DNA from 2 places in the Streptomyces sp. NPDC090022 genome. Region 1 is predicted to be linked to the other one. Evidence: riboswitches for the same ligand, from Rfam matches in the RefSeq annotation. Region 1 holds a riboswitch; the other holds the start of a gene.
What was found. A riboswitch is a leader RNA that binds a small molecule or an ion and turns the genes downstream of it on or off. The one in region 1 is predicted to bind cobalamin.
Positions count from the first base shown of each region.

Region 2: it holds a riboswitch for cobalamin, as region 1 does, so the genes downstream of both, ACIPXB_RS02690 (ABC transporter substrate-binding protein) here and ACIPXB_RS23775 (hypothetical protein) in region 1, are expected to answer to the same signal.

Region 1 covers NZ_JBIVFN010000014.1:166,336-170,526, forward strand. Annotated here, with positions in the region: gene ACIPXB_RS23770 (enoyl-CoA hydratase/isomerase family protein) at 9-1,094, opposite strand; gene ACIPXB_RS23775 (hypothetical protein) at 1,127-2,539, opposite strand; cobalamin riboswitch at 2,655-2,793, opposite strand; cobalamin riboswitch at 2,913-2,983, shown strand; gene ACIPXB_RS23780 (prenyltransferase/squalene oxidase repeat-containing protein) at 3,115-4,191, shown strand, end outside.
Region 2 covers NZ_JBIVFN010000001.1:601,600-605,790, reverse strand. Annotated here, with positions in the region: gene ACIPXB_RS02700 (ABC transporter ATP-binding protein) at 1-574, opposite strand, end outside; gene ACIPXB_RS02695 (FecCD family ABC transporter permease) at 571-1,596, opposite strand; gene ACIPXB_RS02690 (ABC transporter substrate-binding protein) at 1,593-2,603, opposite strand; cobalamin riboswitch at 2,639-2,774, opposite strand; gene ACIPXB_RS02685 (glycoside hydrolase family 18 protein) at 2,876-4,191, shown strand, end outside.

The sequences.
Region 1 (4,191 bases):
GACGGTGGTCACCAGGGCGCCTCCTGCGGGGAGCCGCCGTCGCCGAGGCGGAGCTCGCGCCCCTCGCCGAGCGGGGCGAAGTAGCGGGCCACGTCCGCCTCGGTGACCTCGGCGAGGGTGGCGGGCGACCAGCGGGGCTCGCGGTCCTTGTCGACGACCTGGGCCCGGATGCCCTCGACGAGGTCGGCGGAGGCCAGCGCCGCGCAGGAGACGCGGTACTCCTGTTCCAGGACCCGCTCCAGGGGGCCGAGATCCCGGGCCCGGCGCAGCGCGGCCAGGGTGACCTTCAGGGCGGTGGGCGACCTGGCGACCAGGGTGTCGGCCGTCTCCTTGGCAGCCGTCAGGCCGGTGGCGAGCAGCCGGTCGACGATCTCCTCGACCGTGTCGGCCGCGTAGCAGGTGTCGATCCAGGCCCGGTGGCCGGCGAGCTCACCGGGCGGCGGCGGGGCGACGTACCGGGCGAGGACCTCGCGTACGGGCGAGAGCGCGAGGTCCGCCGCCAGGGCGCCGAGCCGGTCGGAGGGGACGAAGTGGTCGGCGAGCCCCGCCAGGAGTGCGTCGGCGGGGCCGATGGCCGCGCCCGTCAGGGCCAGGTGGGTGCCCAGCTCGCCGGGGGCCAGCGCCAGCAGGTAGGTGCCGCCGACGTCGGGGACGAAGCCGATGCCGGTCTCCGGCATGGCGACCCTGGACCGTTCGGTGACGATCCGGACGCTGCCGTGGGCCGAGACCCCGACCCCGCCGCCCATCACGATGCCGTCCATGAACGCCACGTACGGCTTGGGGTAGCGGGCGATGCGCGCGTTCAGCCGGTACTCGTCCCGCCAGAAGTCCGCCGAGGCGTGGCCGCCCGCGCGGGCGTCCGCGTGGATGGCGCGGATGTCACCGCCCGCGCACAGGCCCCGCTCACCGGCGCCCGAGATCACCACGGTCTGTACGGAGGGATCCCGCTCCCAGGCGGTCAGCGCCTCCCCGATGCGCAGCACCATGGGGTGGCTGAGGGCATTGAGGGCCTTGGGACGGTTGAGCGTGATGTGTCCGGCCCGGCCCTCGACCGCCAGCAGGACCTCGTCCTGCGCCGCGTCCGTGTCGCGCATGATCTCGTCGGTTCCTTCCAGGAGGGGAACAGTCAGCTGCCGTAGCGCAGGGCGATGGTGTCACCCACGTTGATGATCTTCTCGCGCTGCGCGCCGGCGAAGGCGGAGCCGTCGACGCTGACCTTCCAGGTCGAGCCACCGCTGTTGGAGACGCCGTTGACCGCGGTGATGGTGCCGGTGCCCGATGCGGGGGTCACGCTCGTGACGCAGCCCGCCGGGGTGGCGCCGGTGGTGGCCGCGGCCAGGACGTCGCCGAGGGTGGTGGTCGTACCGGTGGGCGTGAAGGCCACCGAGCAGACCTTGAGGCCGCCGGTGCCGTCGTCGACGGTCAGGGCCAGCTTGGTCGCCGTACCGGCGGTGAAGGTGCTCTGCGCCACCCACTGCGGGGCGCCCGGGGTGACCGGGACCGGCGGGGCGGTGGTGAAGCCGCCGCCGGCGACCGCGCGCAGGGCGTCGATGGAGGCGTAGGACGTCGGCGTGGTGTCGGCCGGCTTGTACTTGAAGCCGCCGGCCGGGTTGAACTGGTTGGCGATCAGGAAGTCGATCGGGGTCCTGCCCGCGGGCGTGCGGAAGTCCCCGGTCTGCGGGTTGATGCCGCAGGCGTTCAGGCCCGCCACGCCCCAGCCGTTGGAGCTGGTGTTGATGCCGTACAGGGAGTTGAAGGCGCCGGTGGTGTTGGCCAGCTTGCCCTTGAGGAAGTTCTTCGCCTGGACGACGTCGGCGTCGGTGCCCGGGACCCCGGAGACGCACAGCGCGGCCATGGCGGCACCCGTCATATCCACGTCGCTCGCGGAGTTGAGGACGGTCGGGTTGCCCTCGGCCTTCTGGTACGTCCAGCCGCCGTCCACGTGCTGGTTGGCGCGGATCCGGGTGACCATGGCGTCGGTCAGCGCCTGCGGGACGCGGTTGCCGCCGGCCTGGGTCTTGGCGCCGCCCAGCGAAAGGGCCGCGAACACGGTGCCGTTGAAGTTCCCGGACGGGCCGAAGTAGCCCGCCTCCGCCGTCTGCCAGTACGAGTAGACGTGGGCGATGAGGTTGCGGGAGGCCGAGACCCGGGCCGGGTCGATGCCGGCGGCGTACGCGTTGAGCGTGCCGCGCTCGTAGTCGGTGACCACGGGGGAAGCCTGCGGCCAGCCCGCCGTCGAGAGCAGGTTGCGGTAGACGGTCCGGGCGTTCTTCGTGGTGTCGCCACCGGGGTGGACGTCGGCGACGGCCGTACCGCTCGCGGCGAAGGCGGTGAACGCCCACTCGTTGGACAGTCCGGCGCCGGCGTACGAACCGTCCGCGGCCTGGAGGGACTTGAGGTAGGCGACGCCGTTGGTCTTGGACGTGGCGATCTGCGCGGGCGACGAGGTCGCGGCGGCGGGCAGCGCGGTGAGGGCGAACGCGGCCAGCGCGGCGGGCACCGCGAGCGCGAGGCGGCGGGAGGTACGGGGACGGGACATGGCCTGCTCCTGGAATCGGCGGACGCCGACCGCTGCCGGCGAACTCCCCCGACGCCGCGCTCCACGCGCGGCCGGGCACACCGGAGGGCCGCCGCCCGGAACGCGTGGTACGGCTTCCTGTACTGCATCGCCGGATGGGCATTCGGGCTCGGAAACGGCCCCTGCCGTCCCACACCGCTGCGCGTCAGCTCCGGCTTCGCACCGGATTCCCCCATGTGGCAGCCCAGGACGCTACCCGAGTGATCAATGGTCCGCCAGCCACCCCGGAGCGGGCTACGGGCGCCGCTGGAGCGCCGCTCCAGTGAGACGCAGAGCACCTTGACGCTGTCTTTATCCGCGTGTTCCACTCCGACTGATAAGCACTCAGCTCCAGGGGAAGCCGGTCTGAATCCGGCGCTGACCCGCAGCCGTGGGCCCGGCATCGTCCGGGCGAGCCGGAATGCCTGGGGCCAGGTTTCAGCGAGAAGCGCCGTCGCGGACTACGGCGTGGTTCGATCGGCTTCCCCGGGGCCCACGGTGCCCGGCGGGAGCCCTTTGCCACGCACGCGTCCGCCCGGCAGACACGAGGGGCCGTGGTGGGGACCGCAGAGCAAGCAGAGCAACGCGTCGGGGGCAAGCGGCTGCTGTCGCTCGTGTCCGCGGCGCTGCTGACGTTCACGGCGGGCGTGGCCTTCCTGAGCGGCAGTACGTCCGCCTCGGCCGACCCGGTCGAGGGCTGCACGGCGACCACCGGCGCGATCGTCGCCGTCGACTTCGGCCCGTTCGGCGGCAAGGTCGAGCGGGGCTGCGACACCACCCCCACCACGGGGTACGACCTGCTGCACGAGGCCGGCTTCACCACCGAGGGCACCGTCCACGACGGCCCCGGCTTCATCTGCCGGATCGGCAACGGCTCCTTCAACTCCGGTACGCAGTACCCCACTCCGGAGAACGAGGACTGCGTCCTCACCCCGCAGGCCTCCGCCTACTGGTCGTACTGGATCGCCTCGCCCGGCCAGCAGAACTGGACGTACAGCCCGCTGGGCGCGATGGCCCGCCAGCCGAAGCCGGGCGACGTGGACGCCTGGGTGTTCGGCGGTACGGACATCGGCGGGACGCGTGGCAAGCCCACGTTCTCCCCCGACGACGTACGCGCCGGGGGCGGCGGCCCCCGCCCCACGCCGACCGGGCCGACCGGCCCGCCCACCGTGCCGCCGGGCACCGTCGACGTGCCCGCCGCCACGCGCTGGCTCACCGGCCGGCTGACCGACGGGCAGCGGATCGTCGACGAGGGCTCCACCACCCCGAACCACCTGCTGACCACCGAGGTCGTCTACGCCCTCGCGAGCGCCGACCGCGAGAGCCCGGCGGCCCGGAGGATCGCGGACTTCCTCGCGACGCCCGAGCAGACGGACGCGTACGCCTACCCGGCGGGCAAGGACGGCATCCCGGACGCGTCCGCCGCCGCGCGGCTCGCGCTCGTCGCCGAGGCCACGGGCAAGGACCCGCGCGCCTTCGGCGGGCACGACCTGCTCGGCGATCTGGTGAAGTACGTCTGCCCGCGCGACATCGGCGACGGCGAGACGGTGGAGGGCTGCCTGACCAAGGGCGACTTCCGCACCACCGGCCAGGCCGACGCCCAGGCGATGGCCGTCATCGCGCTGCTGAACGGC
Region 2 (4,191 bases), on a different contig from region 1:
GGCCGGTGGCGGGCAGGGAGCGGACCAGGGCCAGGATCTCCAGCTGGTAGCGGATGTCCAGGTGGTTCGTCGGCTCGTCCAGGGCCAGCAGGCCCGGGTCCTGGACCAGGGCCCGGGCCACCAGGGCCCGTTGCCGCTCGCCGCCGGAGAGCGCGTCGAAACGCCTCCCGTCCAGGTGGTCGGCGCCGACCGTCCGCAGGGCCTCGGCGACGCGTACGCCGTCGTCCCTGCCGTCCGTCTCCCAGAACCGTTTGTGCGGGCTGCGGCCCATCGCGACGACCTCTCGGACCGTCAGCCCGAGGGTGCCGCCGGCGTCCTGCGGGACGACCGCCACCCGCCGGGCCCGCTCCTTGACGGTGAGCGCGGCGGCGTCCGCTCCGTCCAGCAGCACCCGGCCGGACGTGGGCCGCAGGGCGCCGTAGACACAGCGCAGGAGTGTGGTCTTGCCGCTGCCGTTGGGGCCGACCACGCCGACCGTCTCGCCGGGGCGTGCGGCGAGGTCGGCGCCGTGCAGCAGGGTGTGGCCGTCCGTCTCGTACCGGACGGCGTCCAGGCGCAGTTCCACGGGTTTCATCCGGTGATCCCCTCCACCCGGGTGGACCGCCGCAGCAGCCACAGGAAGAACGGTCCGCCGGCCAGCGCGGTGACCACCCCGACGGGTATCTCCTCGGGGGCGGCGGCGGTACGGGCGACCAGGTCGGCCAGGGTCAGGAACACCGCACCGCCGAGCGCGGCCACCGGCAGCAGCGCCCGGTGCCCGGCGCCGACCAGCATGCGCGCGGCGTGCGGAATCATCAGGCCCACGAAGCCGATCGCCCCGCTGTAGGCCACCAGCACCCCGATGACCAGCGAGGTGAGGACGAACACGGCGGCCCGGAAGCGCCCGGTGTCCAGGCCCAGGGTCCGCGCACCCTCCTCGCCGGCCAGCAGCAGGTCCAGCGGCCGGGCGAGCGCGAGCAGCAGGCCGGTGCCGAAGGCCAGGGCGGCGGCGGGCAGGGCCAGTTCGTCCCAGCGGGCCCCGCCGAGTCCGCCCAGCGTCCAGAACAGCACCGACCGGACCTGGTCGGCCTCGGCGGCGAGCACCAGCACCAGGCTGGTCAGGGCCGACAGGATGTACTGGACGGCGACCCCGGCCAGGATCAGTCGGCCGGTGGTCATGGTGCCGCCGCGCCGGGCCATCGCGTACACGGCGACGAGCGCGCCCATCGCCCCGGCGAACGCGGCGAACGGCAGACTCAGGCTGGTGGCCACGCCCGCGCCGACGCCGAGCACGAGGACCAGGACCGCCCCGGCGGAGGCCCCCGAGGAGGCGCCGAGCAGGAACGGGTCGGCGAGCTGGTTGCGTACGAGGGCCTGCAGTACGGTGCCGGACACCGCGAGCCCGGCGCCGACGACGGCCCCGAGCAGGACGCGTGGCATCCGCACGTCCCACACGATGGAGGCGAAGGCTCCGGTGCGTTCCCCGCCGAGCACGATGTCGAGCACCCGGCCGGGAGCGATCCGGACCGGCCCGAGGGCCAGCCCGGCCACGGCGGAGGCGGCGAGCGCGGCCGTGAGCAGGACGAGCACGAGGGCGAGGGGGGTGCGCGCCCTCACGCGGCGTCGGGGTGCAGGCCGCCGGCCAGGGACTCGACGGCGTCGGCGACGCGGACGCCGAGGACGGCCGAGGACAGCGGCAGTACCACGAACTTCTTGTCACGGATCGCGGGAACCTGCGCGAGGGCCGGGTCGTTCAGCAGGCGCTGCTTCTTGGCCTCGACGCTCGTGCCGCCGTAGTCGTAGATGAGGACGACCTCGGGCTTGCGTGCGATGACCTGCTCCCAGGACACGTCGCCGAAGGTGTCCTTGAGGTCGGCGAACACGTTCGTGCCGCCGGCCAGGGAGACGATCTCGTTGCCGATGCCCTGGCCGCCGGAGGTGGAGGCGGCGCCCTCGCCGGAGTCGTACACGAAGACGGCGGGCCGGGGCTTGTCCTTGACCCGGGCGGTGACGGCGTCGATGCGGCGCTGTTCGTCCTCGATCAGGCGGGCGCCGCGCTCGGGGACGCCGAAGGTGCGGGCGACCTCGGTGATCTCGGTCTTGAGCTGGGCGAGTCCTACGGGTCCGTCGGTGCAGTACTCCACGTTCAGGCGGGTGTTGATCCCGCTCTTCTGCAGGCCCTCGCGGTCGCGGCCCTGTGCCTTGTCGAACGCGCTGCGGTAGCCGCCGTAGACGAAGTCGGGCTCGGCGCCCAGCAGCAGCTCCTTCGAGGGGTACTCCTTCGCGAGCACCTTGATCTTCCCGTAGGCGCCCTGGTAGCGGGGCAGGACCGCGTCGTCGAGGTAGGCGGTGGCGGCGATGCGGTCCTCGAGGCCGAGGGCGAGGAGGAGTTCGGTGGCGTGCTGGTTCATGGTGACGGTACGTCGGGGCGGGGCCGTGAAGGTCGTGCTCACGCCGCAGTTGGTGACGGTGTACGGGAATCCGTCCGCCGGGGCCGCCGGGGCCGCCGAGGCGGGGCCGTCGCCGGCGGGGGCTCCCGCGCACGCGGTCAGGGGTATCAGGAGCGCGAGGGGCGCGAGCGTACGCAGTGCGGCACGGCGGGCGCGGGCGCGGGACAGCGGCATGGCGAAGCCTCTCCGGGGGATCCTCGTCCCCTGGTCGACGTGAGGAGGCGGTGCGTCAGTGTCTGACTCCCGGAACCCGTCGGGATCCGGTCACAGTGGCGGGACCGCACCGGAATCGCACCGGTTTCCTGTCCTGCACCGCCTGGGGTGACGCAGCCCAGTCTGCCAGACGCCTCCGCGGGCCCGGCGGCCCTCTTGACCCAGCTGGTCCAGACCAATAGTTTCCGGGGTGCACAGCGCACGTCCATTGCCCGCATCCGCAAAGGAAGCCCATGCGCCGCAGCATGCTCGGCAGGCTGGCCGTCGCCGCCGCCTGCTCCTTCTCCCTGCTGGCCGCGTTCGCGCCCGCCGCCGGCGCCGCCGCCGACAGCGGCCCCGACCGGGACCGCGACCACGGCCGCTCGTACAAGCGCGTCGGATACTTCACCCAATGGGGCGTCTACGGACGGGACTTCCAGGTCCAGGACCTCGACACCAACGGCACCGCCGGCAAGCTCACCCACATCAACTACGCCTTCGGGAACGTCGGCCCGGACGGCAGGTGCTTCACCGGCAACGTGCCGGGCGAGGCCGACGCCTGGGCCGACTACGTCCGTCCGCTGGCCGCGGCCGACTCCGTCGACGGAGTGGCCGACGACGCCCAGCAGCCGCTCGCCGGGAACTTCAACCAGCTGCGTGAGCTCAAGGCCAAGCACCCTGGTCTGAAGGTGCTCATCTCGCTGGGCGGCTGGAGCTGGTCCACCCACTTCTCGGACGCCGCCCGCACCCCCGCCTCGCGCAAGGCGTTCGTCTCGTCCTGCATCGACCTGTACATCAAGGGCAACCTGCCGCAGGACGGCGCCCGGGGCGGCGCGGGCGCGGCCGCCGGGCTCTTCGACGGCATCGACCTCGACTGGGAGTGGCCGGGGTCGGCCGGGGACACGGACACCACGTACCGGCCGGAGGACAAGCGGAACTTCACCGAGCTGGTACGGGAGTTCCGCACCCAGCTGGATGCGTACGGACGCGCCCAGAAGCGGAGGTACGAGCTGAGCGCCTTCGTGCCGACCGCCCCCGCCAAGATCGACGCGGGCTTCGAGGTCCGCCGGATCATGCGCGACCTGGACTTCGTCACGCTCCAGGGGTACGACTTCCACGTCTCCGGGGAGCCGAGGACCGCCCAGCAGTCCGCCCTGTACGCCCGGGACGACTTCAGCGTGGACGGCACCGTCGAGGCCTGGCAGCGGCGGGGCGCGCCCGCGCACAAGCTGGTGATGGGCATGCCCTTCTACGGGCAGGGCTGGACCGGGGTCAGCGGCGGCGGGGACGGCATGGGGCAGCCCGCGACCGGCCCCGCGCCGGCCACCTGGGCGGCCGGGTACGAGGACTACAAGGCGCTGCGGAAGCTGGCGGACTCGGGCGCGTACACGGTGCACCGGGACCGGCGCGGCGGACACGCCTGGCTGTTCGACGGCACCACCCTGTGGACGTACGACGACCCGCAGGTGCTGCGGGCGAAGTCGGCGTACGTACGGGAACACGGGCTGGGCGGCGCGATGTTCTGGTCGCTGGACGGGGACACCGCGGACGGCGAGCTGATGACGGCCGT